4 regions of the Halomonas sp. KHS3 genome follow, and region 1 is predicted to be linked to each of the others. Evidence: predicted binding sites of a transcription regulator. Region 1 holds the regulator's gene; each other region holds the start of a gene.

The links. The regulator FNR, encoded in region 1, switches genes on or off when oxygen is low (the NO sensors DNR and NnrR bind a similar motif). The targets are predictions, from matches to a motif close to TTGATNTANATCAA.
Region 2: a site for FNR is predicted at 5,737-5,750, ahead of RO22_RS23295 (cytochrome ubiquinol oxidase subunit I). Genes of this name have one in related genera too.
Region 3: a site for FNR is predicted at 6,353-6,366, ahead of RO22_RS11915 (Hsp20/alpha crystallin family protein). Genes of this name have one in related genera too.
Region 4: a site for FNR is predicted at 5,647-5,660, ahead of RO22_RS12640 (ribonucleoside triphosphate reductase). Genes of this name have one in related genera too.

What each region holds. Positions count from the first base shown of each region.
Region 1 is NZ_JWHY01000007.1:202,868-210,902, forward strand. It holds gene RO22_RS16910 (FixH family protein) at 1-146, shown strand, start outside; gene RO22_RS16915 (heavy metal translocating P-type ATPase) at 143-2,614, shown strand; gene ccoS (cbb3-type cytochrome oxidase assembly protein CcoS) at 2,611-2,856, shown strand; gene RO22_RS16925 (sulfite exporter TauE/SafE family protein) at 2,853-3,545, shown strand; gene hemN (oxygen-independent coproporphyrinogen III oxidase) at 3,624-5,057, shown strand; gene fnr (fumarate/nitrate reduction transcriptional regulator Fnr) at 5,142-5,888, shown strand; gene ttcA (tRNA 2-thiocytidine(32) synthetase TtcA) at 5,881-6,801, opposite strand; gene RO22_RS16945 (DNA polymerase III subunit epsilon) at 7,064-7,717, opposite strand; gene RO22_RS16950 (DUF294 nucleotidyltransferase-like domain-containing protein) at 7,723-8,035, opposite strand, start outside.
Region 2 is NZ_JWHY01000017.1:15,628-23,662, reverse strand. It holds gene speA (biosynthetic arginine decarboxylase) at 1-1,704, opposite strand, end outside; gene RO22_RS23305 (homoserine kinase) at 1,701-2,660, opposite strand; gene polA (DNA polymerase I) at 2,841-5,630, shown strand; gene RO22_RS23295 (cytochrome ubiquinol oxidase subunit I) at 5,867-7,438, shown strand; gene cydB (cytochrome d ubiquinol oxidase subunit II) at 7,435-8,035, shown strand, end outside.
Region 3 is NZ_JWHY01000004.1:239,039-247,073, reverse strand. It holds gene RO22_RS11950 (phosphoribosyltransferase) at 1-360, opposite strand, end outside; gene RO22_RS11945 (low molecular weight protein-tyrosine-phosphatase) at 1,022-1,459, opposite strand; gene RO22_RS11940 (ElyC/SanA/YdcF family protein) at 1,511-2,137, opposite strand; gene RO22_RS11935 (O-antigen ligase family protein) at 2,181-3,356, opposite strand; gene RO22_RS11930 (sugar transferase) at 3,527-4,087, opposite strand; partial or broken gene RO22_RS11925 (transposase) at 4,422-4,738, shown strand; gene RO22_RS11920 (BON domain-containing protein) at 4,974-5,624, opposite strand; gene RO22_RS11915 (Hsp20/alpha crystallin family protein) at 5,683-6,186, opposite strand; gene RO22_RS11910 (PHA/PHB synthase family protein) at 6,639-8,035, shown strand, end outside.
Region 4 is NZ_JWHY01000004.1:390,310-398,344, forward strand. It holds gene hmpA (NO-inducible flavohemoprotein) at 1-72, opposite strand, end outside; gene RO22_RS12615 (NnrS family protein) at 337-1,548, shown strand; gene RO22_RS12620 (DUF4870 family protein) at 1,621-2,097, opposite strand; gene RO22_RS12625 (Rrf2 family transcriptional regulator) at 2,225-2,671, opposite strand; gene RO22_RS12630 (anaerobic ribonucleoside-triphosphate reductase activating protein) at 2,791-3,540, opposite strand; gene nrdD (anaerobic ribonucleoside-triphosphate reductase) at 3,611-3,775, opposite strand; gene RO22_RS12640 (ribonucleoside triphosphate reductase) at 3,820-5,571, opposite strand; gene RO22_RS12645 (U32 family peptidase) at 5,709-6,656, opposite strand; gene RO22_RS12650 (peptidase U32 family protein) at 6,666-7,661, opposite strand; gene hemN (oxygen-independent coproporphyrinogen III oxidase) at 7,903-8,035, shown strand, end outside.

The DNA.
Region 1 (8,035 bases):
AAGGCCCTGACAACCTGCGTTACCGCTGGTATCTGCAGATTCAGCCCGCGCTGGAAAATGCCGATTGGCGCCTTACCGGTGAAGCCACATTCCCCGATGAAGACAGCGTCACACTACTGCCGGGAGGACGCAAAGCAAGCGAATGAGCAACGCCGCGCCCTGCTATCACTGTGGTAACCCGGCGCCTGCTGGGGCTCCCTGGTCGATTACCCTTGATGATCATGCCCATCCGCTCTGCTGCCCTGGCTGCGAAGCGGTGGCCCATGCCATCGTGGATGGGGGCCTTGAAAGCTACTACCGCTACCGTACCGAACTGCCCGAACGCCCTGATGAACATCAGGCTGCCAAAGCCGATACCTGGTCGGTGTTTGACGACCCCGGACTTCAGGCACAGTTTGTTCACCCCGACGGCGATGAGGGCAACGTCAAAGCGACCCTCGCCATCGAAGGCATTACCTGTGCTGCCTGCGCCTGGCTGATCGAGCACCGCCTGAATGCCTTAACGGGAATTGCCACCAGCGCAGTGAACTTAACTCACCACCGCCTGCGGGTGAGCTGGGATCCTCAGCAGCTGGAGCTTTCGCAACTGCTGGCCGAACTGGCCGCGATTGGCTACGAGGCCCAGCCCTACGAGCCAGACCAGGCCCAGGCGCGCCTGCAGCATGAAGAGCGCATGAACGTACGTCGGCTGATTATTGCCGCCGTCGGCATGATGCAGGTGATGATGTTCTCGATCCCGATCTATGTCTCCGGCCCCGGTGAAATCAGCGAAGACTTCTACGCACTGTTCCACTGGCTCTCCTTTGCCCTGGCCACGCCAGTGGTGTTTTTCTCCGCCCAGCCGTTTTTCCGCAACGCCCTGCGCGACTTGCGCACCGGCGTACTGGGCATGGATGTGCCGGTGTCAATGGCAATCGGCGGGGCGTATCTTGCCAGCAGCTATGCGGTGCTGTTTGACGTGGGCGAGGTCTATTTTGACTCAGTGACCATGTTCACCTTCTTTTTGCTGTTTGGCCGCTACGTGGAGAGTCGCGCCAGGCGCCGCAGCGGGCATAGCGGCAATGCGCTGAGCGGCGTGCTGCCGATTTCGGCCACACGGCTGGAAAGTGACGGCAGCGAGCGCATTCTGCCCGCCAGCGAACTCACTCCCGGCGATCGCGTATTGATCAAGCCCGGCCATGGCGTGCCTGCCGATGGCATCATCGAGGAGGGTGAATCGAGCCTGGACGAATCAATGCTGACCGGCGAATACCTACCAGTCACCCGCCGAGTGGGCGACCGCATTACCGGCGGTAGCCAAAACATGGAAAACCCGCTGGTGATAAGGGTTACCCACGCAGGGCGCGATGCCCGTGTAGCGGGTATCGTCGATCTTACCGACCGTGCCTTTGCCAGCCGCCCACGGCTGGCCCAGATGGCTGCGCGCATGGCGCACCTATTCGTGCTGCGCCTGCTGGTAGTAACGGCTTGCGTGACCCTCGCCTGGTGGTTTATCGACCCTTCACGGATGCTCTGGGTACTACTTTCGGTGCTAGTGGTGACCTGCCCCTGTGCCTTGGCGCTGGCCACTCCCGCGGCACTGGCAGCTGGCCATGGCCAACTGCGAAAGCGCGGTGTCTTGATCACCCGCGCCGATGCCATGGAGACGCTCTCTAACGTTACCCGGGTGATTTTTGATAAAACCGGCACCCTGACCCGCGGCGAAATGCACCTTACCCAAACCCAGCCCTTTGGTGAATTAACCGCCGAGCATGCACGGGCCATTGCCGCCGCCCTTGAGGCCCACTCGGAACACCCGATCGCCCGCGCCTTTAGGCCGTTCCGGGATGCGACCCTGCAAGCCAAAGATATTCACAGCCACACCGGGCAAGGGCTCGAAGGGAGCCTAAACGGCGCTCGTTGGCGGTTGGGCAAGCCCAGGTTTGCAATGGATAGCGCAATAGATGGCGCCGTGGATGACGTCATAGCGGCGCCTGCCAAAGGCCAGTGGCTGCTGCTTAGCGAAAACGGTGCGCCCCGCGCCTGGTTTGGCCTGCACGACGGCGTCCGCGATGATGCTGCGGCAACGATCAAAGCCCTCCAGGCCCTGGGGTTAAGCGTTGAACTGCTCTCTGGCGATACCCAGGATGCCGTGGAAAGCTTGGCCAACCAACTTGATATTACCACCTGGCATGCGGGCACCAGCCCGGAAGGCAAGCTAGCCCGGATGAAAGAGCTCCAAGCCGCAGGCGAAACCGTGGTGATGATTGGTGACGGCATTAACGACGTGCCGGTGTTAGCCGGTGCCGATGTGGCGATTGCCATGAATGGCGCAACGGATCTAGCCCGCACCCGCGCCGACGCAGTGCTGCTCAGCCCACGTCTGATGCGGATTTTTGAGGCCATCGAGATTTCCCGCGCCACCCGGCGTATCATGCGCCAGAACATGATTTGGTCAGTGTGCTACAACTTTTCGGCGCTGCCGCTGGCGGCAATGGGTCTGGTGCCGCCCTGGCTAGCTGCAATTGGAATGTCGCTTAGCTCGCTAGTAGTGGTGGGTAATGCCCTGCGACTGTCGCGCTGGCGACCTCAGCCCGCGCCAACGCTCGACACCTCAACACCGGTGGCCGCATGACGATTCTTTATCTGCTGATCCCGCTTTCCCTGATTTTGCTGGGCCTCGCCGTCTGGGCGTTTTTCTGGGCGGTGAAAAATGATCAGTTCGATGACCTAGAAGGCCCAGCGCACCGCATTCTATTTGATGAGGATGAAAACGATCTTAGCCCTGAGCAGCGCCGCCAGCATCAGCAGGCAAAGCAAAAATCTTCCGAACCATCAGCGGCAGACACACCCGACGACCAAGAGCCTCGGCCATGAATCCAACGGGGCTTGATCTGCCGCCGCTAATGGCGGCGTTTGTGTTTGGCTTGATGGGCGGCGCCCACTGCATTGGTATGTGTGGCGGCATTATGAGCGCGCTCACCTTTGCAGTCCCCCCCAGCATGCGTCATCCGGCGCGCATGGGAGGCCTGCTGCTCAGCTACAACACAGGCCGCATTGTTAGCTATATGAGCGCAGGCGCGCTGGTGGCACTGCTAGGCACGCTGTTTTCCCTTTCTGCTACGGCACGCCTGCTACTCCAGGTATTTGCCGCACTGATGCTGATCTTAATGGCACTGTATATCGCCAACTGGTGGAAAGGGCTGCTCAAAGTGGAGGCCGTTGGCCGGCGACTATGGCGCTTTATCGAACCCGTGGGGCGTCGCTTGATGCCCGTAGTGCATATTCCCCAAGCCTTCGCCCTGGGAGCGCTCTGGGGCTGGCTCCCCTGCGGGTTGGTCTACTCCATGTTGGCCTGGAGCTTAGCGATTGCCGACCCGCTTCAGGGCGCTCTACTCATGGGCGCCTTTGGGCTTGGCACCCTACCTGCGCTGCTTGCCACTGGCCTGGCTGCCCGCCAGCTCAGCCATTTGATACGTCACCCCGCGACCCGCAGCGTGGCAGCGCTGACAATTATCGCTTTTGCACTGTGGCAACTGTGGACGCTTTCGGTACACAACCTCTAATAGCATGACGTGGCTCAACATTTACCTCCTAACCACGGGTTAGGCTAGCGGCATTTCCTAACGTCGGAGCGCCCCTTCATGCCCGTTCATACCCCTGCTGCCTTACCTCTTGCACCCGCTGCTGCCGCAGCCCCTATGCAGCCGGTGTGGGACGAAGCGTTACTGCGTCGCTACGACACCAACGGCCCACGCTACACCTCCTACCCCACGGCGCTGTCGTTTCACGACCAATTTACCCCTGGCGACCTGACCCAGGCATTGGAGCGTAGCAATGCCAGTAAGCGTCCGCTCTCTCTGTACGTTCATGTGCCCTTCTGCCGCAAGATCTGCTTCTACTGCGCGTGTAATAAAATCGCTACCAAAAACACTGCCCTTGCCGAGCCCTATATAGCCCGGCTTGACCGTGAAATGGTGCTGACCGCACGCCACTTGGATACATCACGACCGGTGGAGCAGTTGCATTGGGGCGGCGGCACGCCGACATTTCTCAGTTTGAACCAGATGGGCGACCTGATTGATCGACTGGATGCACGTTTTGGTCTTTCATCGTCTGCTGATCGCGATTACGCAATTGAAATAGATCCTCGCGAAGCGGATGTGTTTACGCTGCGCCATCTCGAATCCCTCGGCTTTAATCGCATCAGCCTGGGCGTGCAGGATTTAAGCCCGCTGGTGCAGAAAGCGATTAACCGTATTCAGCCTCGGGTACTTACCGAAACGCTGATGGAGGAGGCGCATCGCCTGGGCTTTCGCTCGCTCAATCTCGACCTAATTTATGGCTTGCCATTTCAGACTGAAAAGAGCTTTGCCAACACCCTACGCCAGGTGATCGAGCTCAACCCGGCGCGCCTTTCTGTGTTTAATTACGCGCATATGCCCGAGCGTTTTGCCCCGCAGCGGCGCATTAATGTCGATGACTTGCCAGGCGGAGAAGAGAAGCTAGCGATTCTGCGCACCACCATCGAAATGCTCACCGCAGCTGGCTATGTGCATATCGGTATGGATCACTTTGCCCGCCCTGACGATAGCCTGGCTATTGCCCAGCGCGAAGGCTCGCTGCAGCGCAACTTCCAGGGCTACTCCAGCCATGCTCAGTGCGACTTAATCGGGCTTGGCGTATCGGCGATTTCCCGTATTGATGACGTCTATGCGCAGAATCCTAGCGATCTGGCCCGCTACGAAGCGGCGCTGGATCAGGGGCAGCTTGCCACCGTGCGTGGCATACGCTTAAGTGATGACGACCTGATCCGCCGGGATGTGATTGAGCGGCTGATGTGCGATATGGGCATTGATCTGACCGCCGTTAGCCAGCGCTGGAACATTGATGCCCCCCGCTACTTTGCGCCTGCGCTTGAGCGCCTGCAAAGCGCCGAGCAAGATGGCCTGCTGGCACGCAGCGGCGACCAGCTTAACGCAACGCCAATGGGTCGACTGCTGATTCGCCATATAGCAATGGCGTTTGATACCCATCTTTCCGGGCAAACGGGACAACAGTATTCTAAGATTGTTTAATCACCTTATTGCAGGCATGCTAAAGCGACTATAATAAGTAAGGATTTTCTAATTGATAAGCGGGACCCTCTCAAGGAGCAAAGCATGTTGGAACCCATGAGCCGTCGGCGCTCGCTACTCCATGAAGCTCGCTGCCAAACCTGCAGTTTGAGCTCACTGTGCCTGCCACTTGCCCTTGAGCTGGACGACGTGGGGCAGTTTGACGCCATTATTCGTCGTCGCGCGCCGCTGAAAAAAGGCGAACCGCTGTTTCGTCAGGGCGACACCTTTACCAGCGTTTACGCAGTCCGTTCGGGCAGTTTGAAACAGATCACCGCCGAAGGTAACGGCAGCGAGCAGTTGACCAATTTCTACCTGCCCAGTGAATTGGTGGGGTTGGATGGCATTGACGAAGAGCATTACCCCGGTAGCGTTATCGCCCTGGAAACGACCACCGTCTGCGAGATTCCTTTTGACCGCCTGGACTTACTCTCGGAGGAGCTGCCCGAACTGCGTGGCCAGCTTTATCGCAGCATGAGCAAAGAGTTGCGCGATGACCGGCGTATGATGCGGCTACTTTCGCGTAAAACCGCCGATCAGCGGCTGGCAAGTTTTTTGATTACCCTCTCAGATCGTTTTCGTCGCCGGGGCTACTCGCCTTACAGCTTTCGCCTCTCAATGCCCAGGGCTGATATCGGCAACTACCTGGGCTTAGCGGTGGAAACGGTCAGCCGCATACTAAGCCGCTTTCAGCAGCAGAGTGTGGTGGCGGTCTCAGGGCGAGAGGTCAACATTCTCGATATGCCGCGCTTGATTACCCTCGCCGAAGAGGAAGAGCAAACAGTTAGCTGACGTTAAAGGCTTGGATACGCCCCGCCAGTAGCTCTGCTTGCTTGGCCTCAAGGCCTTCAAAATCGAACAGGCTGCGGTCGGCCAACTGGGAAGGGGCAATGTTGGTGACGGCCTTGAACATGCTCTCCAGACGGCCAGGAAACTTTTTGTCCCACTCGGCAAGCATCTCTTTGACCACCTGACGCTGCATATTAGGCTGTGAACCGCACAGGTTGCAGGGAATAATCGGAAACGCCATCAGCCGCGAAAACTCGGCGATATCCGCCTCTTTGCAGTAGGCCAACGGCCGAATAACGATATTCTTCCCATCATCGGATAGCAGCTTTGGCGGCATCGCTTTCAGGTTGCCGCCAAAGAACATATTGAGAAACAGCGTTTCGAGAATATCTTCCCGGTGATGGCCCAGGGCTATCTTATTGGCGCCAATCTCTTCGGCAAAGCCATACAACGAGCCGCGCCGCAGCCGTGAACAAAGCGCGCAGGTGGTTTTACCTTCCGGGGTTTTCTCTTTTACCACCGAGTAAGTATCGCGCTCGACAATGTGGTACTCCACGCCCTGCTTATCCAGATACGCAGGCAATACGTGCTCGGGAAAACCCGGCTGTTTTTGATCCAGATTGACCGCTACCAGCGAAAAATTGACCGGCGCATTGCGCTGCAAATTGCGCAAAATCTCCAGCATCGTGTAGCTGTCCTTTCCACCGGAGAGGCAGACCATTACGCGATCACCTTCATTGATCATTTGGTAATCAATGATCGCATTGCCCACTTCTCGGCGCAGACGCTTTTGCAGCTTGTTAAATTCACGCTTCTGCTTCGCATCAGCCAGCTCAGGCTGGTCGTGCTCAGCGTTAGCTGGGGTGGCTCCAACCGTATCAAGGTGAGCAGGATCAAAGTGATCAAGAGTTTGCATGGTATAAGCACTGCCGAGGGTAGAAGGCGTGAGAGAAAAAAGTAATAACTATTCTAACAACACTCACCGCCTGACCCAACTAATCAGACGTAGCCACACAAGATATCGCAATTGGAAGTGACTATTTTGACCGCTGCACCATACCTCGGTGCGAGGGCAGCTTGGAGCGAGGGTCTTTTGTCATGGATGACAAAAGTAGCGCCCAGGGAGGGGTTCACAGCGCCCTCGCGGAAAGCTGTCCTCGCCACGACGAAAGAGACTACTATGCCACCTGCGCCATAATACGCTGCAGGCGCATATACAGCAGTGCGCTGGCGGTGGCCTCTCCAAGCACACTCTGCATGCCCATGACGGGTACTTGCCAGCATGCCAACGCCTGGGCGAAGCTGCTGGGCGCTTCGACCTCCGGGTGCAAACGGCGCAGTTGGCGCTGATGCAGTTTTGCCACATCGACCTGGGCGTTGGGCAGGGCAAAATTCAGCCGCTTACTGAGTAGTGCATTCAATGCTCCAATGCGCTTCTCTAACTGCCAGCCAACGATGGGCCGATTGCCGATAAATTCTACTAGCGCGCTCAAGTTATCACTGTTTGGTGGCAGTATCTCCCCCGCCTCGCACAGCAAGTGATGACGGCGCAGCGTTGCGCTCGCGGGCTGCTTCGCGCTGCCAAGGGTGATCACAAAAGCGCGGCTGGTATGCACCTGCTGATGGCTCAGCACCACTGCCGCCACGCTGATCACAGGTGATGATTGCGTGGGCGTTGCGGTGCAGGCGAGCGCCACCAGCTCTTCGCCCATATAGGGCTGAAACAGCCAGGCATAGGGGGAGTCTGCACAACGACGCCGGTCACTTTCACGCCTTAACAAGGTGCGCAGCGAGCCGCTAAATAGCGTCACATGTCGATCTAACAGCCGCATTCCGCTCACGAATACTCCAAATGGTAACGGTGGGAAAGCCGCTGCTTAAAGTCTTTGACAATATGCATCGCTTCGCGCAGTAGGTCGCGCTCCAGGGAAGAGAGGTTCTGCACCACGACACGGTTAGCGCGTCTGCTGCTTTGGGCGTTAGTTTCTTTCGCATCCGCAGAAGTTTCCAGCGTACTTAGCTGCTGCTTGAGGCGCAGCTCAGAAAAAAGCGCCAACGCTTCGCCCAGGTCATCGGCAAAACGGCGATCCAACCGGCCGTCAGTAACCAGGGCATCCAAGCGATCAAACGTCGAGGTGGCTTTGATGCGC
Region 2 (8,035 bases), on a different contig from region 1:
GGTGTCGCCAAACAGGTTGTGTAGATCGCCAAGAATTTCCTGATAGGCGCCCACTAGAAAGAACCCTAGCCAGCGTTCATCGTCTGAAGCCCACTCGGGAAGCGGTAGGGTGCTCTCGACCCCCTGGCCGTCGACGTAGCTGTCGATGCGGCCGTCGGAGTCGCAGGTGATATCCTGAATCACTGCCCGCCGGGTGGGCGCTTGATCCAGTCCGCTAAGGGGCAGTACCGGGAATATCTGCTCGATGCCCCAAACATCAGGCACTGACTGGAATAGCGAGAAGTTGACGAACAGTTTATCGGCGAGTTTCTCCGCCAGTTCATCCATGATTTCGCGATGGGCACGGTTACGGGTATCCAACTGAGTGCGCAGCCGTGTGCAGGCAGCCATATACACCCGCTCACCTTCAGCGCGGGCGGTAATGTCACTCAAACCCATCACAAAACGTTCCTGCAGTTCGCTAACCGCTTGAAGCAGATCGTGCCACGCTTCCACCAGCATGCGCGGCTCTTGGGCGGTCGCTAACTGCTCGAACACCCGCCACAGCAGCTCTACCTGGGCATCTTCTTGGCTCTCGCCTGCCGAATGCCGTTCAGGCGGCGTGTCGTCGATGCGCTCTTCGCCAATCACGTTAGTGATCAGCACCGCGTGGTGGGCAGTTAGCGCACGGCCTGATTCGCTAATGAGATGAGGCTGCGGCAGGTTCGCCTCTTGGCAGAGCTGGGCAAAGGCGCTGACGACATTGCGGGCGTATTCACGCATCGAATAGTTAGCTGAGCAGAAGCTGCGCGAGCGAGTGCCTTCGTAATCGATACCCAGGCCGCCACCTACATCGACGGTGTCAATTGGCGCACCCAACTGCATCAGGTTCTGGTAGAAGCGCGCGCACTCACGCAGACCGCGTTGAATATCGCGAATATTGGCGATCTGGGAACCCAGGTGGAAGTGCACGAGCTGCAGACTTTTCAGTGCCTCCTCGCGACGTAGAGTGTCTACCACCTCGAGAATTTGGCTGGCGGTGAGGCCGAACTTAGACTTTTCACCGCCGGTATTCTGCCATTTGCCCTTACCCACCGAGGCAAGGCGGGCGCGCAGGCCAATACGCGGGGTAACATCCAGTTCTCTCGCCTCTTCCAAAATCAACTGCAGCTCGGAGAGCTTTTCGACCACCAAATAGACCTTGTGGCCGAGTTTTTCACCCAGCAGCGCCAAGCGCACATACTCGCGGTCTTTGTAACCGTTGCAGACGATCAGCGAGGAGCCGCCGTCAGACAAAGCCAGCACTGCCAGCAACTCGGGCTTGCTGCCCGCTTCCAGCCCCACACGGCCGTTGCCGCGCTCGGCGGTGGCCAGAATCTCTTCGACTACTCTGCGCTGCTGGTTCACTTTAATCGGGTAAACGGCGGTGTAGCCGCCCTGGTAGTCGCAGTCGCTCATGGCGGCATCAAAAGCGCCACACAGCTGCTCCACCCGGTCGTGAAGAATATCGCTAAAGCGTACCAGCACAGGCAGCCGCAGCCCAGCGCTCTGCAACTGGCGAACCAAGCCGCTCAGCGGTAGCGCCGGGCCTTCCGCATCGCTACCCAGCGGCCGCACCAGGGCCTGACCTTGATCATCCACGTCGAAGTAACCGCTACCCCATTGATCGATATTCCAGGTGCGCCGTGCGCGAAGGGCAGGGCTAGTCGTCGCCATCACACTCATGCAGAAACCTCAGGTAGCGGCAATGCACCGTGGGCAATGCGCGCAGTTAATATGGTTCGAAAACGTTCGGGGTCGTGAGGCGTCAAATCGTGGGCCGGGGGATCAACATAGACCACCAGCAGGCGTGACAGCCAGTAGCGCAGCGCCGTCATGCGCAGCATGGTGGGCCACAGTTCCCGTTCATCCGCCGTTAACGGCCGGCGCGCCAGGTAGGCGCTCAACAGCGTATTGTAGCGCTCAGCGTTGAGAGTGCCATCGTCGTTAGAGGCCCAGTCGTTGATCACAATCGCCAGATCAAACAGGAGATCCCCAGTGCAGCCATTATAAAAGTCGATAATACCGCCAAGCTGGTCACCCTCAAACAGGGTGTTGTCACGAAACAGATCACCGTGCAGGGCGCCTTGGGGCAGCTCACCGTGTCGCATAAAGGCGCTCTCGAAATCGTCGACTTCATCCTTCATCAACGTTTGATCCGCGGGGCTTAGGTAACTCAATACTTTATGGTGCATCACCTGCAGCCAGTGGAGATCCCGCGGGTTGGGGCGGTGGCCGGGGAAACGCTTTGACACCACGTGCAGGTGACCCAAAGTATCGCCTAAGGCATGGCACTGGGCTACATTGGGCGCCTCGGGATGGCGGCCAGGCAGGCGCGGGAATAGCAACGCCGGCTTGCCCTCCAGGCTATGCAGCGCGATACCTTCGCGGTCATGAATGGTGCCGGGCACCGGTAAGCGGTGCTCGTCCAAATAGTCCAGCAGTTCGACAAAGAACGGCAGTTCTGCGTGTTCGCCCTGTTCGAACAGGGTTAATACCAGTTCGCGGCGGTCGGTAGTCACAAAAAAAGTCGAATTTTCGGTGCCGTTCGCGACTCCCTTAAGGGAAACAAAACTGCCCACATCAAATTTTTCTAAAAACGCGGCGACCTGTGCGTCGCTAAGCGGGGTAAATACAGCCATGAGAGTCTCGCCCAGGTTGCTAAGCCCATTATTGTAGCGGCTTGGTCGCTCAGTTGGCAGCGTTGTTGTGATAAGAGAGTCGAGTTTGGCTCTGCAGTCTGCCTGTGCAACGCGTATCATATGAGCCACTCTTATTGGCAATTCTTTTTAAGCAATCTTATTTAACAATGGAACTTGGTTATGGCTCGCGCTCCGATCGTCCTCGTCGATGGCTCTTCCTATCTGTACCGTGCCTTTCATGCGCTGCCGCCGCTAACGACCTCCAATGGTCAGCCAACGGGCGCGGTGAAGGGCGTGTTAAACATGCTCAAACGGCTAATTAAGGATTACCCCGAAAGCCCCATGGCGGTGGTGTTTGACGCGCCGGGCAAAACCTTCCGTGATGAGCTGTACAGCGACTATAAAGCGCACCGCCCGCCGATGCCCGATGACCTGCGCAGCCAGATCGCTCCGCTGCACGCCTGTGTGAAGGCGCTGGGCCTGCCGCTGTTATGCGTTGACGGCGTAGAAGCGGACGATGTGATTGGCACCCTGGCCCATCACGCCACCCAGGCGGGCCGCGATGCAGTGATCTCCACCGGAGATAAGGATATGGCGCAGCTGGTCAATGCCCATATCACCCTGGTGAACACCATGAAGGATGAAACCCTGGATGAGGCGGGCGTAGAAGAAAAATTCGGCCTGCCGCCCGCGCTGATTATCGATTTTCTCGCCCTGATGGGTGACAAGGTCGATAACATTCCCGGCGTGCCCGGCGTGGGTGAGAAGACCGCTATTGGCCTGCTACAAGGCATGGACGGTGGGCTGGAGACCATTTATGGCGATTTAGAGCGAGTAAAAACGCTCAGCTTCCGGGGCGCCAAAACCCTTCCCAAGAAGCTTGAAGAGCATCGCGAGCAGGCGTTTCTCTCCTATCAGTTGGCCACCATCAAAGTCGACTGCGAGTTGCCGGTGGGCTTGGACGATTTGGATATTGCCCATCCGGATCGTGAAGCGTTGGTCACCCTGTATAAAGAGATGGAGTTTCGCCAGTGGTTGGGCGAGTTGCTGGAAGGCAAAGACGAGGGCGTGGATGACGTCAAAGGCGGCGAGCCTGCGCCCGCAAGTGCCGAGGAAGTTAGTAACGAATCCGAGGGGGCGAACACTTCTGTGCAAGCGTCTGTTCGTGAAGATCAGGTCATCCTCGAACAGGCAGACTTCGATCGCTGGCTGGGTCGGCTGCAAAACGCCGAGTGCTTCTGCTTCGATCTGGAAACCACCAGCCTTAATTACATGGACGCAGAAATCGTCGGCGTTGGCTTTTCGCTGGAAGCGGGGGAGGCGGCCTATATTCCGCTTGCCCACGACTACCTGGATGCCCCCCAACAGCTTGACCGCAAAACAGTGCTGGCGGCGCTAAAGCCGCTGCTGGAAGACGCGACCAAGACCAAGATTGGCCAAAACCTCAAGTACGATATTTCCGTGCTGGCCAACTATGCGATTTCCGTGGCGGGCCCGTTTGCCGACACCATGTTGGCCTCGTATGTGCTCAACTCCACCGCCACCCGCCACGATATGGATTCGCTGGCGCTCAAGTATCTGGGCGAAAAGACCATCTCCTTTGAAGAGATTGCCGGTAAGGGCGCCAAGCAGTTGACCTTTAACCAGATTGCCCTGGAACAAGCGGCGCCTTATGCCTGCGAAGATGTTGATATTACCCTGCGGCTGCAGCAAACGCTGCGTCCCCAGGTCGAAAGCGAAGGGCGTCTGGCGGAGGTACTGGATAATATTGAGCTGCCGCTGATCAAAGTGCTCTCGCGCATCGAACGCAACGGGGTAGCGGTAGATGCCGAGCTACTGCACAAACAGAGCCAGCAGCTAGAGCAGCGCATTGGCGAATTAGAACGCGAGGCGTTTGAACTGGCCGGGCGCGAATTTAATCTCGGCTCGCCCAAGCAGTTGGGGCAAATTCTGTTTGAAGAGCAGAAAATTCCGGTGCTCAAAAAAACCCCTAAAGGCGCACCCTCTACCGCGGAAGGTGTGCTTGAAGAGCTGGCGCTGGATTACCCGCTGCCCAAGGTGATTATGCAGCATCGGGGGCTGGCCAAACTGAAGTCCACCTACACCGATAAGCTACCGCGTCTGCTCAATAAAGCCACTGGCCGGGTACACACCAGCTATCATCAGGCGGTCACTGCGACCGGGCGGCTGTCGTCGTCGGATCCCAACTTACAGAACATTCCCATCCGTACCGAAGAGGGGCGCAAAATTCGTCAGGCATTTATTGCCCGCCCAGGCTACCGTATTGTCGCCGCCGATTACTCGCAAATTGAGCTGCGTATTATGGCGCATTTATCTGAAGATAAAGGGCTGCTGGAAGCGTTTGCCGAAGGGCGTGATATTCACACCGCCACGGCGGCAGAAGTCTTCGGCACCTCTCTTGAGAAGGTCTCTGGCGATCAGCGCCGTAGCGCCAAAGCGATTAACTTCGGCTTGATCTACGGCATGAGTGCCTGGGGGCTGTCGCGTCAGCTGCATATCGAGCGCAACCAGGCGCAAACCTACATTGATCGTTACTTTGACCGCTATCCCGGCGTGGCCCGCTATATGGAGCGCATTCGCTCGCAAGCAGCAGAGGATGGTTTTGTCGAAACTGTATTAGGGCGGCGGCTTTACCTGCCGGAAATTCAGTCGCAAAACCGCAACCGCCGCCAAGGCGCTGAGCGCACCGCGATTAACGCGCCGATGCAGGGCACTGCCGCCGATATTATCAAGCAGGCGATGATCAATGTGGATGCGTGGCTAGCGGAAGGCGAATTCGATGCGCTGATGGTGATGCAGGTGCACGATGAACTGGTATTTGAAGTCGCCGAGAAGCAGGTCGAGGCCTTTATCGAGCAGGTGCAAAAACGCATGCAGGGCGCGGCTGAGCTGAAAGTACCGCTGATTGTAGAAGCGGAGAGCGGTGCCAATTGGGATGAAGCGCATTAATGCCTACTACCAACACCACAAGCCTCGCTCATCTACGCCTGCGACTCTGAATGAGGAAAGGGGTGGATGGCATATTGTCGCAACAGTGCAATGCTTAAGTAAGGAATTGATCAAGATCAAATTGTTGGCTCGGGTGAAGGAATAGCCTATACACATCGCTTTGCCTGGGTTAGCACCTGTCTGTGGTTTCCCGGTGGGGCGAAAGGTGTGTTTAAGCTATCCATCGGGAGTCACTCATGGACATTGTTGAATTATCCAGGTTGCAGTTCGCCTTTACGGCGATGGTGCATTTCCTGTTTGTACCCTTAACGCTAGGGCTGTCGATACTGCTGGCGATCATGGAGTCGGTCTATGTCATGACCGGTAAAACCATTTATCGTCAGATGACCAAATTCTGGGGCAAGCTGTTTGGTATTAACTTTGCGTTAGGGGTAACGACCGGTATCGCCATGGAGTTCCAGTTCGGCACTAACTGGTCGTACTACTCTCACTATGTCGGCGATATTTTCGGAGCGCCCCTGGCGATAGAAGCCTTGATGGCGTTCTTCCTTGAGTCGACGCTGGTCGGGCTGTTCTTCTTCGGCTGGGATCGCCTGTCAAAAGAGAAGCATCTGGCGGTTACCTGGTTCATGGCCTTGGCGACCAATATGTCAGCCCTGTGGATTCTGGTAGCCAATGGCTGGATGCAGCACCCCGTAGGGTCGGAGCTCAACCTAGCCACCATGCGTATGGAGTTGGTCAGCTTTGCAGAGGTGCTGCTCAACCCCGTCGCCCAAGTCAAATTTGTGCATACCGTGTCAGCGGGGTACGTCACCGGGGCGATTTTCGTGTTGGCGATTTCAAGCTGGTACCTGCTCAAGGGGCGTGAGATTGCCTTTGCGCGGCGCAGCTTTGCGATTGCTTCTGCCTTCGGGTTGGCCAGCGCGCTATCGGTCATTGTACTGGGCGATGAGTCTGGCTATGAGCTGGGGGACGTGCAGAAGGTCAAGCTGGCCGCCATCGAAGCAGAGTGGCAAACCCATCCCGCACCTGCGGCTTTCACGCTATTTGGGCTCCCCAACGAGGCGGAACAGCATACCGACTTTGCCATCCGCATACCTGGCGTGATGGGCTTGATTGCCACGCGCTCGCTGAATACCGAAGTGATGGGTATTCGGGAGCTTAAGGAAGAGCACCGCGAGCGCATCGTCAATGGCCAGGAAGCCTACGCACTCATGCAGCGCCTGCGCAGTGATGAAGAGCGCGAAGGGGATATGGCTCGGTTCGAGGAAGTGCGCAGCGATCTTGGTTATGGGCTACTGCTCAGTGCCTATAGCGACGATGTAGCCAATGCGACCACAGCCGAAATTGATCAAGCCGTTGAAGCGTCGATTCCCAAGGTTTGGCCGCTTTTCTGGTCTTTTCGGGCCATGGTCGCCGCGGGCTTTAGCATGCTGTTGCTGTTTGCGCTGGCCTTCTGGCATAGCGTACGTCGTCAGCCAGAGAAGTCCCGGTGGCTACTTCGCTTCGCGCTGTTCAGCCTACCGCTGCCTTGGATTGCCTGTGAAGCGGGCTGGTTCGTGGCCGAATATGGGCGTCAGCCGTGGGCAATCGGCGAGATATTGCCGGTGCACTTGGCCATTTCCAGCCTGACTGCTGAGCAGGTGCTGTTTACCCTGATTTCTATTGGCGTCCTCTACACCACCTTCGTCATCATCGAAATGTGGCTGATGCAACACTTTGCCCGCAAAGGGCCCTCCGGTAGCGGTTACCTGGATGATGACGCTGAGTCTGACTATCCAATCTCAACCCCAGCACGGGAGGCATGATGATGGACTACGAAACCCTTAGGTTTGTCTGGTGGGTGCTGATCGGCGTGCTATTGGTGGGCTTCGCGGTCACCGATGGTTTTGATATGGGCGTTGCCGCCTTGCTCAACGTGGTCGGGCGCGGCGATGAGGAGCGCCGGGTGATGATCAACTCCATGGCGCCTCATTGGGACGGTAATCAAGTCTGGCTGGTCACTGCGGGGGGCGCACTGTTTGCTGCTTGGCCTCCAGTTTACGCAACAGCCTTCAATGGCTTCTATCTCGCCTTGATGCTGACGCTATTTGCGCTTTTTCTTCGCCCCCTGGCGTTCGATTATCGCTCCAAGTTGGAAAATCCCACATGGCGCCGTCGTTGGGATTGGGGGTTGACGATCGGCTCCGCCGTTCCCGCGCTGATCTTTGGTGTCGCCTTTGGCAATCTCTTGCAAGGCGTTCCCTTCCAGTTCGATGACTATCTGCGCCTGGAGTATCAGGGCGGCTTGCTGGGCCTATTAAACCCCTTTGCGCTATTGGCCGGGTTGTTGAGCCTGCTGATGTTCGTCACCCATGGAGCGGCTTGGCTGCAGCTTAAAACCGAGGGCGAACTGCGCAGCCGTA
Region 3 (8,035 bases), on a different contig from region 1:
GGGATCAGCATAGATCGCCAAGGTATCTATTATACAAGGACAGTTTTCGGGGATAGCACTCCGTGCTTCCTGCACAGTCTTCCCTGTAATGACGCTATCATCGACGAAAAGAACTTTTTTCGCGTCCCAGGCGGCTCCCGGCGGCTTTTCTTCCTTTCTACGCAAGCGAGTTTTCAGCGGTTGGTTGTCAATAAAGTCTGGGAGCCCCATCATATCGAGATGCAAACCCAACGCAACCATGCTGGCAGGGATGATGCCGCTACGGGGAATACCGACCACCAGGTCGTAATCCTTCCCGTGAACTTTGAACAAGGACGCAGCGATGTCCTCACTTAAATCACCATAGGATTTGTAATTCATTGTCTATCCCTCCTTATTTATCAGGCTTGACCGCCAAATTAATGGATGGTTAGGTAGAATCGCCTTTCTTGTAAAACCCAGCGGTGATGGCCCTAAACACAAAGACATACTCTCGGTACGTCACGCCTCTACCCAAGATGGAGCATCACGCCAGAGAGTTAAAAAGGCTTTTCCGATAGTTTCTGCAATGAACAAAATCGCTTAGTTACGACTTATAGTGGAACGGTAACTTTATCGAATGACAAAATCGTGTCACTTAAATGATAGGTTATATTATATCTCCAGAAAAAATTATTAAAACTACAATAAAAAAAATACAAGCATTTGTTTCTGTTAAATTTATTCACCTTCATAGTCTAAAGACAGAAACCTCAATCTTCTACTCTATTGGCATTTAAATCAGGCATTTTTAACAATTTTACTCCTTCAAAATAAATGAGAAAAACAATACATAATTCCCATCATAAATACAAAGATCAACATCTTAAAAACAAGAAATACATAATTAAAAAATAGCAAAAAAACAGCAAAAAAATCATTACTTAATGATTAGTCAACTAAAAATTTTAAAACGAAAAATGGATCTAATACTGACATGCACATTGGCCATACCGCAGACAGATCAAGCAGTAAAAAAGAAAAAGAAGCGATGGCGATGCCTCTAGAGCCTCTCTGCCCACGTAAAGGCAGCGTCCTTTAGCAACATATGGATATGCTCGAAAACTTCCCTGGATTTTCGGTAAGGATCGGGGATATTGCGCCCTTTGCCACTATCTAGCCAACGACCTAGCAATAGCGTCTTACCTAAGGCTTGGGGTACGTGTTGTCCTACGGCACGGCGCTGGCCCTCAGACATCACCAGAATGAGATCGGCTTCCTGTATCATTATCACCGTTAATTGCCGTGCCTGGTGGCTGGTCACATCCAAACCATCGGCCTCGGCCAATTGACGTGCAAACGGGGATACAGGCTCGCCTTCCAAGGCGCCCAAGCCTGCAGAACTGATATGACGCTCGGGTAGCCGCTGTTTAAGAAATGCCTCAGCGACAGGACTACGACAAATATTACCTGTACACACCACTAAAATACGCTCGAACATGTCTTACTTATCTCCTGGGTGAGCAGAGGTAGACGTTTTCAAATGACACCTTCAATGCTCCCACTGAATAGCAAGCAACCCAAGGGTTTCGTAGATTGCCCTCTCAGTCTTGCGTAGCTCACGGGCAGAGGGCAGCCAATAAGCTAGCGCTAATCCCTCCGTTCGATCGGCCAAATAATGGGTAGGTGCAGCAACTGGAGCTAGGCCTGCCGCCTCGAAATGACGCATAGCGCGCGGCATATGCGACGCTGATGTCACAATCAATACTTGCGCACCTTCACCGAGCAGCGCCCGAACTGACTTGGCCTCTTCAGCAGTATCGTTGGGCGACACCAGCGTCACGATACTCTCTGGCGGAACCCCCAATGCTTCGGCAGCTTCGGCGTAACCATGAGCCATGGTCATTTTTGGATCTTGCCCTCCCCCTGACACTACCAGTAGCAAGTCTGGACGCTCATGCCATAGCCGCAGGCCTTCCATCAGACGCAAACCCGAACTTTCGCTGAGCCTGCCGGTTATCGACCAAGGGCGATCCGGCTGCCAACCACCCCCGAGGACTACCACTGCTTCGATGTTCTGCTCTTCAGGCCATTTCTCCCAAGCGACATATTGAGACTCCAACGGCCCTAGCAAATTATCTGCCACTGGTGCCCAGGCCGCCAGCAATAGCAAGAGCATTGCTAACGTCATTATGCTGTGACCCAGGCGGTACCACCCAAGCTTACGAATCAACCATCCGATAGTAAAAGTGAGGGCCATCAGAGACATTGGCATCAGCAATATCGCCGTCAGGCTTTTCATTAGTGTATACATGGCAACCATCTTGCAGAACTTGCTCGGAAACGAGAACCCAAAGGAAAATCAGCCAGCTAGCATACACCGCTACCCCTGCTGGATAAGCAAAAAAAGAATAGCTTAAGCCAAAGCCCATAAAAGTGATTGGCAGCAATATACCAGCCACGGCATAGGAGCGCTGAGTGGCGCTTTCAGCGCGTAAACCTGGGAAAAAAAGCCACAGGGGAATGAGATAGAGGCTCACGACTATAACAAGACCTGGCAGCCCTTTTCGTACCCAGGCATCCAGAAGGTCGTTATGCGCATGCCAGTAATTGCCTAACTCGGGGCTTAGCACGCCTTGAGTCTCTAGTCTTTGCATGGCGGGTAGATAGCCCTGATGCCCGTAGCCCACGAGGGGACGTTCATAAATCAGCCAGAATGCGCCGCGATACATTTCCAAGCGAGCCCCTACGGAGCCATAGTCAGCGCCTTCCATGTAGCGATGCACCTCGGCCACCGCCTTATCCACCCTTTTTTCTACGCCGCTATGGGGCGTCGTATACACCCCTATCATCACAGCTATTGCAGCAGTCAGTGCCAACCATCGCCACAGCGCTCGCCAGCGACGCGCATAACCGTAATAAAATACCCATATCACTAGCGGCAGTGCCAACCACCCGCCCCGGGTGCCAGAAAGAGCCGAGGCTAGTCCGCCCCCCATTGCGCCGCTCAGCAAAAGCGCTACCCAAAAAAAACGTGTTGATCGCTGTTGCCAGGCCCACCCCAATCCGGCCAAACATAACAGCGCCATCAATAGCGCAAGATTGCCGAAAAAGATTGAATGTAACGGTGGGTGGCCTGTAGCACGGGTTAAACCGACTATCCATTTTTGCCACGCCGCCCAACCCCCTGCACCCAATCCACTTAGCGCTAAACCCACCCACCATGCTGAAGGACGTGGTGGAACGGCGCGCACTAACATAAACGCCAATGCCGCGAGCCAAGCTGCACCAGCTAATGGCAAGGCCCGCTCCAAGCTAGAATGCCAAGCGCCAGCCACTACTTCGACAATACCGACTCCTAGTAGCAACGCCAAAAGAAGGCCATCACCACGCCCCATTGGTTTTCTAAAAAAGCTACGCCTTTGTCGCTCATGCCTAGCAAGAAACGACCATATAATAGTGATCGCCAATCCTAGCCAATAGCCCAAGGGGGCCAATAGCGGTAACACGGTGATTGCTAAAGCCTGCATGCAGTATTTACCTTGTAGGCCACAGGAGTGCGCATGCTTTATTGTCTCACCCGGTCTCCGCTTCCTCTACCCATCACAGTGAGGAACAGGTAGCGAAAATACGTCGGCATCGCCATTGTCGCCAACATTTTTTGATCCGTTTCTGCCAGTAATTGAGGCGTAGACATATCAATATCGTTAAGTTGCGCCAGCCCGGTAATTCCTGGGCGAGCATTGTATACACCACGCTCGGTACGCTCTTTGATCAACTCATCTTGCGTGTATAAGCAAGGACGAGGCCCCACAAGGCTCATATCCCCTTTCAATACATTCCATAGCTGCGGTAACTCATCCAATTTGGTACGCCGTAAGAAATGACCGAATTTGGTAATTGAAGAAGAATCCGCAAGATGCGAAGCAACCCAAGCGGTATCAGGCTTCATAGTACGAAATTTAATCAATACAAACGGCTGGCCACGGTATCCCACACGCTTTTGCAAAAATAGAGGAGACCCCGTGTCCCAGTAACCGATTAAGGCTAATATAAGCAATAATGGCAGACCAATGAGTAGGCCCGTGGCAGCAAACAGGATATCAAAAAATCGTAATATTTTAGTCATGATGTCAATACCCGCATAGTTAAGTCACTATTATTACCATATAAAAATTAGATCTTGGCAACTTCCACTTCAACAAGAATACGCTTTATCACCCAAACAAAGGCAACCAAAGAGTAACGATCTCGAAGAGAAGTATATAAACAAGCTGTTTATATAGCTATAACTGTTAACCTAACAATTTAGGCATATTTTCTCATTCTATTTTACTAGTCTCACCAATTAGAAATTAAGCAAAAAAGGCTAAAACAATTCCCATTAATATATATTATTTGGTAATCCCCTCCGAAAAACCAGGGAACTCAGAAGTAGAATTTTCCGTAAGCTAAACGCAGGGATAACCTGCACGAAAAAATCACGTTTTTCAGACAGCCAAATACTTTCGATCCTTAAGTAAAAGGAAGGCGGTGCCCCGGTTCCGAAACTATGCCGTGAGCTCGGCATGAGCAGTGCGACCTTCTACAAGTAGATAGCTAAATTCGGTGGTATGGGTGCATCCATGGTGGCACGGCTGAAGGTGCTAGAGGATGAAAGCCAGCGGCTCAAGAAGATGTACTCCAAGGAACGATTGAAAGCGGACATCTTCAAGGAAAGCCATCATAAAAAGTGGTGAAGCCGTCTCGTCGCCGTGAGATGTCGCAGAAAGCCGTAAGGAGACATCACTATGGATCACAGGCTCGGCGGCCATCAATATAGTTTTGCATCGCCCACAAATTAGATGCATCGTAAAGATGTTCGGCGGCCTCCCATTGGTAGCACCTCAGGACGGGCGGACTAGGTACATAGCAGGATTCCCTTTGGTTACAGGATCCAACAAGCCAAAAAACAAAGGGTCATCGAACCCCTGCCTGCGATTAGACAACCCTGAAAACTCTATAACATTTAATGCTTAAGTTCTTATATGATCCGTTACTTTCCAGACGCCTGGTGAATTCCATACAGCATGGTGAATTAAGTCTTTTTCCGCAAGGTTATGTACCTTTCCACTAAGCGTTACTTCATGATTATGAACTTCTACTTTTATGGCATTCGCATCCTGAAGCGCCCTTCGCTTAAGTGCGTTCTCAATATTAGCCTTAACCGCCGTAGTCGTTGGCTTAGGTTTAAGAACGATCTGGTTACTAACACCAGTCACACCTGCTAAATATCGAATTGAGCTAGCAGCTAGGAGGCGCTGATATTCCCAGGGCACTTCCCCTGACAAGGTGACCCATCCATCCTCAACCATTACCTTTAATGGGTCATTTGGAATAAAAACATTCCACTCAAGCGTATTTTTTACCGCACGCGCTATATCGGCATCAGTGCGCTGATTTTCCCCTGGCAGTTGTACGTCAATTTCCACAGCGACGCCCTTTACCCCAGCCACCCGCTGAGCTGCCTTTTCCGCATGCCATTTTTCACCATAACTATCCACATGACCGGCTAATGTTACAATGCCATCTTTTACCTCTACACCAATATCCGACGCTCGGACAGAGGGTTCATCACCAAGTTCCGCAAGTACATCTTGCTGAAGTTGACTATCTGATTTCGACATTATGAATACTCCTTGTGTTATGCAGTTATAACTTTCCGTCAACCAGACTATTTTTGACTTACTTAACCTCAAGATTTCGCCGTAATGCCTGCTTGGATTTGGGCATGGTGATTGTCAAGATACCATCCTTAAATTTGGCCTCCGCATGCTGTGTTTCTACATCTACAGGCAATGCAATCGTACGAGAAAAAGTGCCTTGCCATATTTCTGAATGGTAATATTCATCTTTCTTTTCCTCGGTTTCACCAGAGCGCCGACCTTTTAACATCACAGCATGGTCGGTGATCTCGATATCTATCTCCTTGCGATCAACACCTGGCATCTCAGCACGAACGACGAGTTCCTTTTCTCGGTCAATAATGTCGACTTTAGGGTTGCTTTGAGCAAAAAATCCGAGCCTTTCCTTGACTAAGTCATCTCTAAAGAAAGGTTTTAACCAACTACGTTCAAAGAACCCCTCCATTAAGCGGTCGAACTCCTCAAGCGGATTCAGCGACCGATTGGTTGGCAATGCGCTGGACTCCTGACCCGCAATAACAGGTTTTGTAGCAGTCTTCTCCATGATATTTCTCCTCTATGCTTTCATCTGCTTTGGATAGCACCTTCACCCATTACGTATTAATCTTAGGCACCAAAAAAACATCAGGTGTTACTTGAATATTTATAGCGCAAACAAGATTTTTTAAAAGCTAATCAACGTAACAAAAAGGTATTAAAATGATTAAAAATTGATCTAGAGCAATTTATCTTCCTTTCCAGCCATTCAAAATTCTATTCTTAAAAGGGGGGGTACAACAGACTTATTAAAAATCAAAAACTTAGCAGGACAGCATGATGAGTTTTATATGGCGTTAAACTAGCCCTATTGAAACCCAAGTAGCTTATAATCTAGAAAAGAACAGCTAGTATCAAACACGATGCCAAGACGCTAAGCAAGTGGTAGATAAGAGTGAAGCACTAAATCTTGTACTCACTCTCTTGAGCAGCCTATCTACCTCACGAGGATTGATTTTGATGATTTACGACGAAGCTCAACACCAAAATATCGATAGGTTGGTACGTGCATCATTGGCCAGGCTAACGCTCGGTATTTCTCCTGCATCGGCGATGCTGACTTACTTGGACTGGCTATCCAGCCTCCAGCTTTCTCCAGGGACTCAGGCTCATCTACTACAAAAAGCAACGAAGAAACATCTATGCTTACTGATTTGGGCCAGCCATTCGGCTCTAGATCCCGATGCCAAGCCTTGTATTGCCCCTTTGCCACAGGATCGTCGTTTTCGTGATCCTGCTTGGCGTTATTTTCCCTATAACCTGCTTTATCAAGGCTTTCTTCTTCAACAGCAGTGGTGGCATAACGCTACCACCGGACCACGCGGTTTATCTCCGCATCACGAACAGGCAGTAGAATTCGGTGCCCGCCAGTGGCTTGATGTGTTCTCGCCCTCCAATTTTTTACTGACTAATCCCACTGTGCTCAAAAAGACCTTTGAAAGCGCCGGAGGTAATCTAATCCAAGGCCTGCAGCATTACTGTGAAGATATCCAAAACCACTATCTTGGCAAAAGGTCAGCGGGTGCTGAAAAGTACGTCGTTGGAAAAAATGTAGCAATTACGCCGGGTAAGGTTATCTATCGCAACCATCTAGTCGAATTGATCCAGTACACGCCTACTACTGAAGAGGTGCACGCGGCTCCTATGCTCATTGTGCCTGCCTGGATCATGAAGTATTACATCCTAGATCTGTCACCGCATAACTCGCTTGTCAGGTATCTGGTCGACCATGGCCACACCGTTTTTATGATCTCATGGCGCAACCCAACGTCTGAGGATTGCGATATTGGGATGGATGACTATCGGCAACAAGGCATTATGGCTAGCCTCGATATTATCGAACATCTATTTCCTAGCCAGAAGATACATGCGGTAGGCTACTGCCTTGGAGGAACACTGTTGGCCATTACCGCCTCTGCGATGGCGAGAAATAGCGACAATCGCTTAGCTTCAATGACACTCTTTGCCGCGCAAACAGATTTTCGAGAAGCTGGCGAATTGATGCTATTTATTGACGAAAAGCAGCTCGCCTTCCTTGAAGATTTAATGTGGGCTCAGGGCATTCTCGATACTAAGCAAATGTCAGGGGTATTCCAGATACTGCGCTCCAACGATTTAATCTGGTCTCGGGTCGTGAACGAGTATTTGCTAGGCACAAGGCAACCCATTAACGATCTTCTCGCCTGGAACGCGGATGCAACGCGTATGCCTTACCGCATGCACTCTGAATACTTGCGTAACCTGTTTTTAAATAATGATTTAGCCGAAGGACGTCTTCGAGTAGATGGCCGTCCGATAGCACTTAGTGATATTCAGATACCTATCTTCTGTGTTGGCACTGAGTGGGATCATGTCGC
Region 4 (8,035 bases), on a different contig from region 1:
AATCGCATTCAGGTGTTCGGCCACGACGGGAGCGGTCGCGTTGATCAGCTTTTCTTGCTCATGTGTTAGCACGGATAATACCTCAAGCGTTAAGATTCATTACAAATGCATCTTAACGCCAAAAGCGATAAATACCAACCATGCAGGGGCTCTGTTGAGGAGAGGGGCTGCCAGCCATTTGAACAACAAGGCCTGAACACAATGCAAAAGCGCTTGGTATGGAGTGACGATGAAGCTTATCTGTGTCTATAAGATGCATTTTTGATACTTGTCATGGTTTTTGCTATTGGCCTGGCGCACAATGCAAATCCAAGTAATTCAGTGGGGTATTATGCTATGCCAACCATCACCTCTTCCCAGCCTGCCTCCAAGCTCAAGCAACTACCGTTGCTGCGTCTGGCTTTTCGGCCCTTTTTCCTGTTGGCCGCGCTGTTCAGTATTTTATCTCTACTGGTATGGCTGGGCTTTTGGCATGGCAATATTTTGCTGCGCCCTTATGGCGGCCTGGTGTTCTGGCATCAGCATGAAATGTTGTTTGGTTTTGCCGCAGCAGTGATCGGAGGGTTTTTGCTTACCGCTGTACGAAACTGGACAGGCTTGCCGAGCTTAAACGGCGGGCCGCTATTGGGACTGGTGGTGTTATGGCTATTGGGTAGAGTGCTGATGGCTTTTCCCATGGATTTGCCAGGATGGCTGCTGCTGGCGGTTGACCTTGCATTTCTTCCAGTGGTCGCCATTACTATGGCGCGTCTGGTTATTACCGCAAAGCGTTGGCGCAACTTGATCTTTATACCTGTGCTGTTGCTGTTTGCCACGGCTAACCTGGCGATGCACTTAGGGGTGATGCAGGGTGACGCCGAGCTGATCCGCCAAGCCGCCTACTTGGCCGTACTGTTAATCACACTGATGATGACAGTCGTTGGCGGACGTGTGATTGCCATGTTCACTGCCAATCGTTTGGGCCGCACCAAACCTGAACCTATTGCTTTGCTCGAAGGAGTGACGCTGGTGAGTACGGCTGGCGTAGTCGTGCTGCAGCTGGTCATCATGTTGGGGGTTGCCATTCCTGCTTTATTAATGGGGGGAGTGATGCTCTTGGCGGCGTTGGCCAACACTGTTCGCATGGCGCGTTGGGGTGGGTTGCATAGCTGGCGTGAACCTTTACTTTGGGGGCTGCACGGCAGCTACGCCTGCATTCCGCTAGGGCTTGTCATGTGGGTCTTGGCACTCATGGGGCTGATGCGCGTTGAACTTGCCGTGCACGCCCTGACCATTGGTGGCATGGGCACCATGATGCTGGCCATGATGGCCAGAGTTTCGCTAGGTCATACGGGCCGCCCCATACGCACTTTGCCCGGTATTGGTGTGGCGCTGGGCTTAATGCTAATAGCCGCCTTGGTGCGCTCACCCGTCTTGGCGTTATTTCCCCAGATCACCCACTGGACCTATACGCTGAGCATCATCTTCTGGTGCGTTGCCTACGCAATATTCGTCGTGCACTACACTTGGCCGTTGATGCAGGCGCGAGTCGATGATCAGGATGGCTGAACGAATAATAGATGGCGCCTGCATCCGTCCGGATGCAGGCGTATTAAAACCATTGAGGTATTCAAACGCTCATTAGCGATCAGCCAGGGTGACCCGGGCACCGCCAAAGGCAAGACTGCGTGGGTTAGCCACTGGACGGTTGTTGGTGAGGCGGGTAATGCCTACCCCGCAACGGCCCACCATCCAGATCAGGCAGGCTGTAAAATAGAGGTAGCCTAGAGCCCAGGGGGCTACGGCGGGTAGCCCGATCCAGCCCAGTAGATGCCAAATGGCAGTGAACAACACCCCGCCTAATAGCCCTAACCAAAACGTTCTAATCTGAAACTGCAAATGGGAAGCGACCCACTCCTCGGCATCGTTTCTTTTCATGTGGGCAATGAGTACCCCTATGGGGGCGGTGACCACCGCTAATACGCTACCCAGAAAGAGCATATAGACAACGATAGCCGCGCCACGCCCGCGGCTTTTCTTAAACGTATTAGAGGAAGTCGACGTTGAAGTGGCCGCGGAGTGAGATGCGGAGGGCATGGATGATGGGGAGATAGCCATAGAAAACCTCATTCGGCAAAGTGGGAATCATTAATAGCGCGTTAAAATGCATTTTTAATGCATTTATTGTAGAGCAACTATGCAGAATTTCCTTAGCTGAAATTAATAGGGTTGTTTCTAGTGATCGTCAGACATTGACGGTGGGGATACGCATTAGTCCTGCCAACTGCGGGTAACGATTGGACAACACATCTGCCAAAGTATAGCGGTCAAGCACCTCCAGAAACGCTGACAAGGCTTCGTTTAGAATGGGCTGGAGCCGACACGAGGGAGTAATGATGCAGTTGTTATCGCTATGAAAGCACTCGACTAGCTCCATGCCATGTTCCATTTCGCGCACGAGTTTACCCAGCACGATAGTAGCGGGGTCTCGCGTGAGCAATAGGCCACCGTTCTTGCCCCGAATAGCGGTAACGTAGTTCTTCTGGCTAAGCTCCTGAACGACTTTCATCAGGTGATTGCGAGAAATATCAAAGGTCTCTGCGATCTCATTGATAGTAGAACGCTCTTCGCCTTTCACGGCGAGGAAGATCAACACGCGTATTGAATAATCGGTGAATCGAGTGAGATGCATGGAGTGTGCTTTGCTCCGAGAGTAATCCAACTGTAAAAGAAACATGTTGTATGAACGTTCAGTAAGTTGCAATCAGAACATGGGGGTACTAATGCTGACCTGAGTCAAGAAGGAAAGCGTTATTGCCTTAGCTCAAGCTGGTCAAAGTACGGTTTCAAACGGCTTACCAGCGCATTCATCTGAGCTGTAGATGGAGTATTGGCAACTGGCTGAGAATAGGTGGGATCGAAGCATTGCTCGCTGCGGGCCACCTGCAGCGCATAGTGGCGTACCCCACAGTCGGCAAGACTCAGTGCCAGGCGTTCCACATCGGTAAGCTGAAAATCTTTCCAGTGAATGGTGGTACGGCACTCGAAATTGAGTCCGCTGTCGAGCAAAGCCTCCAAGCTACGGGCATGCAACTGCCAGATGCCGGGACGGCCGCAGATGCGGTCAAACTCTTTTCCGCGTCCTTTTACATCCAGCCCCACCCAGTCAAGGTGCGGTAATAGCTGGGTGAGGCGGTCAGGATAAGGGCCGGCGGTATGTAGTCCCACCTTAAAGCCCAATGCTTTCACTTCCTTTACTGCATCGGACAAACCGGCATTCAGGGTGGGCTCACCACCGCTGAAAACCACCGCTTCCAGCAGGCCTTGCCTGGTGCTCAGGAATTCCCGTATCGCTTGCCACTCCTGGGGTTCACCTCGGCGCGACGGGATCATGTTGGGATTGTGGCAGTAGCCGCAGCGTAGCGGGCAGCCTTGGAGAAAGACAACACACGCCAGATGATCGGGATAATCCAGTGTGGTCATGGGCACAAGGCCGGCAGTCGGCAGCCGAACCGAAGATAATTTAGTTGTGATGTCGTCAAGTGTCGTCTGCATAGCCATAGTGATATCCCCCTGCTGGGGCGCCTGTAGCCAGACCCCCCAGCTGTCGTTAGAGAAAAGTGAGGGCTAGCTACCGAGAGGCGGCGGCTTCAGTAAAATGGCGTCGCTCCTGGTGTTCGGCACGTTTGCCGATATTGAACTGACTTACCGGGCGGTGGTAGCCCATGACGCGGGTCCAGACTTCGCAGCGCTGGCGCTGCTCAGTGGGCAAGCTAGCATATTGAGAGGTTTGCATTAGCGTGTTCCTTAAACGAGTTGAGAAAAAGTGAGGCAAATGCCTCAAGCCGTGGCGGCGTCGATTGCGCTCGCCGTTTTTGCCCAAAGTGCTTCGTCGCACTTGGGGCAGAACTCATGTTCACCCGACAGGTAGCCATGCACCGGGCAGATCGAAAAGGTGGGTGTGACTGTGAGGTAGGGTAAGCGAAAGTGAGAGAGCGCCGTTTTAACCAGCTTGCGACAGGCGGTGGCCGAGGTAATCCGTTCGCGCATATAGAGATGCAATACCGTGCCACCGGTATAGCGAGTCTGTAAGGGGTCTTGATGGCTCAGTGCCTCAAAGGGATCATCGGTATGATCCACCGGCAATTGGCTGGAATTGGTGTAGTAGGGCGCCTCGGGTGTACCGGCCTGAAGAATGTCAGGAAAGCGAGTCAGATCCTCCCGGGCAAAGCGGTGAGTGGTGCCCTCTGCAGGAGTAGCTTCAAGGTTATACATATGGCCGGTCTGTTCTTGAAATTCGCGCATCCGCTCCCGGACGTGGTCAAGAAGATCCAGCGCCAGCTGCAGCCCTTGGGCGTCGGCTATATCGCAGCGATCCCCAGTAAAGTTGCGCACCATTTCGTTAAGCCCATTCACACCCAGAGTAGAGAAATGATTACGTAACGTGCCCAGGTAGCGCTGGGTAAAGGGGTAGAGCCCCTGATCCATTAGTTGCTGAATGCGCTCGCGCTTGAGTTCGAGGCTATCGCGCCCGAGCGACAGTAGGCGATCCAGCTCGCTGAACAGCCCGGCCCGGTCGCCGGCAAAGCGGTAACCCAGCCGGGCGCAGTTGATCGTCACTACTCCCAACGATCCGGTTTGCTCCGCGCTGCCGAACAGACCGTTGCCGCGTTTGAGCAGTTCACTTAAATCAAGCTGCAGGCGGCAGCACATGGAGCGCACCATGTGGGGTTCCAGATCCGAATTTAGAAAGTTTTGAAAGTAGGGCAGGCCGTACTTGGCGGTCAGTGCGAAGAGCCGCTCGGCGTTGTCGCTTTCCCAGTCGAAATCATGGGTGATGTTATAAGTGGGTATCGGGAAGGTGAACACACGCCCGTGGCGATCCCCGGCCTCCATCACTTCCAAATAGGCCCGGTTGATTAAGTCCATTTCAACCTGTAGTTCGCCGTAACTGAACGGCTGCTCCTCTCCACCGATAACCGGTGCCTGTTGGCGCAAGTCGTCGGGGCAAACCCAGTCGAAGGTTAGGTTGGTGAAGGGCGTCTGACTACCCCAGCGCGAAGGTACATTGAGATTGTAGATGAATTCCTGAAGCGCCTGCTTAACCTGCGCGTAGGTCAGGCCGTCCTTGCGTACGTAGGGTGCCAGATAGGTATCGAAAGAGCTGAAGGCTTGTGCCCCGGCCCACTCGTTCTGCAAGGTGCCAAGAAAATTAACCATTTGCCCGAGGGCACTTGAAAGGTGGCGGGGCGGGTGGCTTTCCGCCCGTCCCGGCACCCCATTGAATCCCTCTAAAAGCAAAGTACGTAGCGACCAGCCGGCGCAATAGCCGCACAGCATATCCAGGTCGTGAATATGCAAATCACCTTCCCTATGAGCTTCCCCCACGGCGTGGGGGTAAATCTCATCGAGCCAGTAGTTGGCTATCAACTTGCCTGAGACGTTGAGGATTAAACCGCCCAATGAATACCCCTGGTTGGCATTGGCGTGAACACGCCAGTCGGCGCGTTGGAGGTACTCATTGACCGTCGAGGCGACGTCAATATGATGCTTTGCTACCTGAACGCTTGTGGAGCTTTTCACCCAATTCACCTATATATGCTAGATTTAATAAAAATAAATACTATATGTGGTGTTGAAGGGTAAGCGTTCAGGATTTTGCAATAAATGATCCAGGTCAAAAATGGTGGGGAAAAATAGTAAGGCGTGGTGGCGCCTAGGCTATGGCTTTAGCCAATCATCGTGCGGGTGTTATCCATACCCGGTCGGCCATACCAGTAACCGTCGCAGATTTCAGCATCCACCAGCGCCAAAGGATCGGGCGTAGCTAACCTGCCGTGGCGGGCCTGGTCGAAAGCCGTGACCACCTCGGCCATGCCTTCCGCCCGTGGGCTGAGACGCGCTACTGATACCCCCATATCCGCCATGCACGTCAGTTCATGGCGCAGATCCTGGCAGGCGCTGGAAAGGGTTTGAATACCGTTCAGGGTAAAAACATCCCGGGACTCTTGTGAACGTAGCACCAAGCCTTCGGGGTATTTTTGGCAGACGAACTTGCAGCGGTCTTTGGGTGTTTGGTGACGCCGGGCGGTAAAACAGCGTGACGACCAGGCCAAGGGGAGATGCCCGTAGGCGAATACTTCGCATGGGTGGGGAACGCCTGCCTGGTGGCAATCGTTAATAAGCTTGGCTAAGTCTTGCTGTGACATTTCCACCGGGGCTTGCCAACGCCGCATGCCGGCACGGGCCATAACGCCCAGTGTCGCCGGGTTGTAGAGGTTGAGCGCAGCACCGGCGATAAACGGCAGTCCGGCACTGGAGAGGCGCTGCAGGGCACTTTGGTCATTGGCCTCGACGATAAAATCACCGTTGTCACACAGCTTGCGCAAGTCACGCAAGTCGGCTTCGGACTCGATCAAGGTCTGGCTGGCGAGTACCACCTGCTTGCCCGCCTGGGTGAGCTCGCGCCCAATGCCTAGCCAGTCGTCCAGTTTCATATCGCGGCGCCGCGAGCAGACGGTTTCGCCCAGGGTTATAATCTCTACCGGCCAGTCGGCCGCCTCGCGGTAGAAGTCGGCGTAGCGTTGCCGAGTCCAGTAAAAAAGCACCGGCCCGAGGGAGAGTTGCAGAGGGCCGGTTGATAAGGTCGGTGATAGGGGAGGTGTAGTGTTCGGCATAGTAGGCTCCTATTTCCAGCGGCGCTCGTAGGCGCCTAGGGTAGTGATGGCACCTTCGGAAAGCTCGGCAAGGCCTGCCATCCAGGCGGGTTCTGGATCAAAGCGCTCAGGCTGAGCCTCTAGGCGGTTGAGCGCCTGACGCCAGATCCCGGCCACTTTAGAGACATAGGCGGGGCTGCGCTGACGACCTTCAATTTTGACGGCGCTAATACCCAGGTCGCGTAGTTCCGGCAATAGCTCCAGAGTATTGAGGCTGGTGGGTTCCTCAATGGCGTGATAGGTCTCGCCCGTTACCTCGAAGCGACCCTTGCATAGGGTGGGGTAGCCTGCGCGCTCGCCTTCGGCGTAGCGGTCGATAAGAACATTGTTAAGGCGTGACTCTAAGCCCTCAGGCGTTTCTTCCCAGCGGACATGAGCCGCTGGCGAGCAGACGCCCCGGGTATTGGGCGATTCGCCGGTCAGGTAGGAGGAGAGATAGCAGCGTCCTTCGGCCATGATGCACAGGCTGCCGAAAGCGAACACCTCCAGTTCTACCGGTGTTTGCTTGGCCAGGTCGCGTACCTGAGTGATTGACAGCACCCGTGGAAGTACGGCGCGCTTGATGCCGAAATGCTGGTGGTAAAAGCGTAGCGCTTCATGGCTGGTCGCCGAACCCTGCACTGAAAGGTGCCGCGAGATCTCGGGGTGATGGCGAGTCGCGTAGTCGAGCAGTCCCATATCGGCGAGAATCAGCGCATCCACGCCCAGTTCGGCGGCCTGATCCACGGCCCGAGTCCAGTGTTCCCAGCCATCGGGCTGGGGATAGGTATTAATGGCGCAAAAAACGCGTTTGCCATGTCGGTGGGCGTAATCGATCCCCTCGCGGGCACGTTTGTCGGTAAAGTTTAGCCCGGCGAATTGCCGTGCGTTGGTGATGTTCTGGAAGCCAAAATAGATGGCGTCGGCACCTTCATCTACAGCGCGCTTTAGGGCGGGCAGGTTGCCAGCGGGACATACAAGCTCCATAGCGAGACTCCTTGCGGGGAAAGTCCGAGCATTTTAGTCACCTATTTTTTGTCGGCTTTTGACACAGGTCATATCGGGGTGGCTTTCAAAAGAGGATAACGCTGCAGAGGAGGCAAGCTGGATGCAGGCAGTTTTTAAAACGTATATTGTATGAATATTAACCAATGCTTGCTGCACCCACTTCCAGAGTTCCATTTCAGAGACCTCTTTTAGAGCCCCTTTTCAGAGACCTACTTCGATCATGCAAGATGAACTGCTCTTCAATCGCCCCCTGGTAGAGAAATATGACCGCCCAGGCCCGCGGTACACTTCTTATCCCACTGCGCCCCAGTTTCATGCCGCGTTTGCCGAGGATGATTACCGTAGCGCCGCCG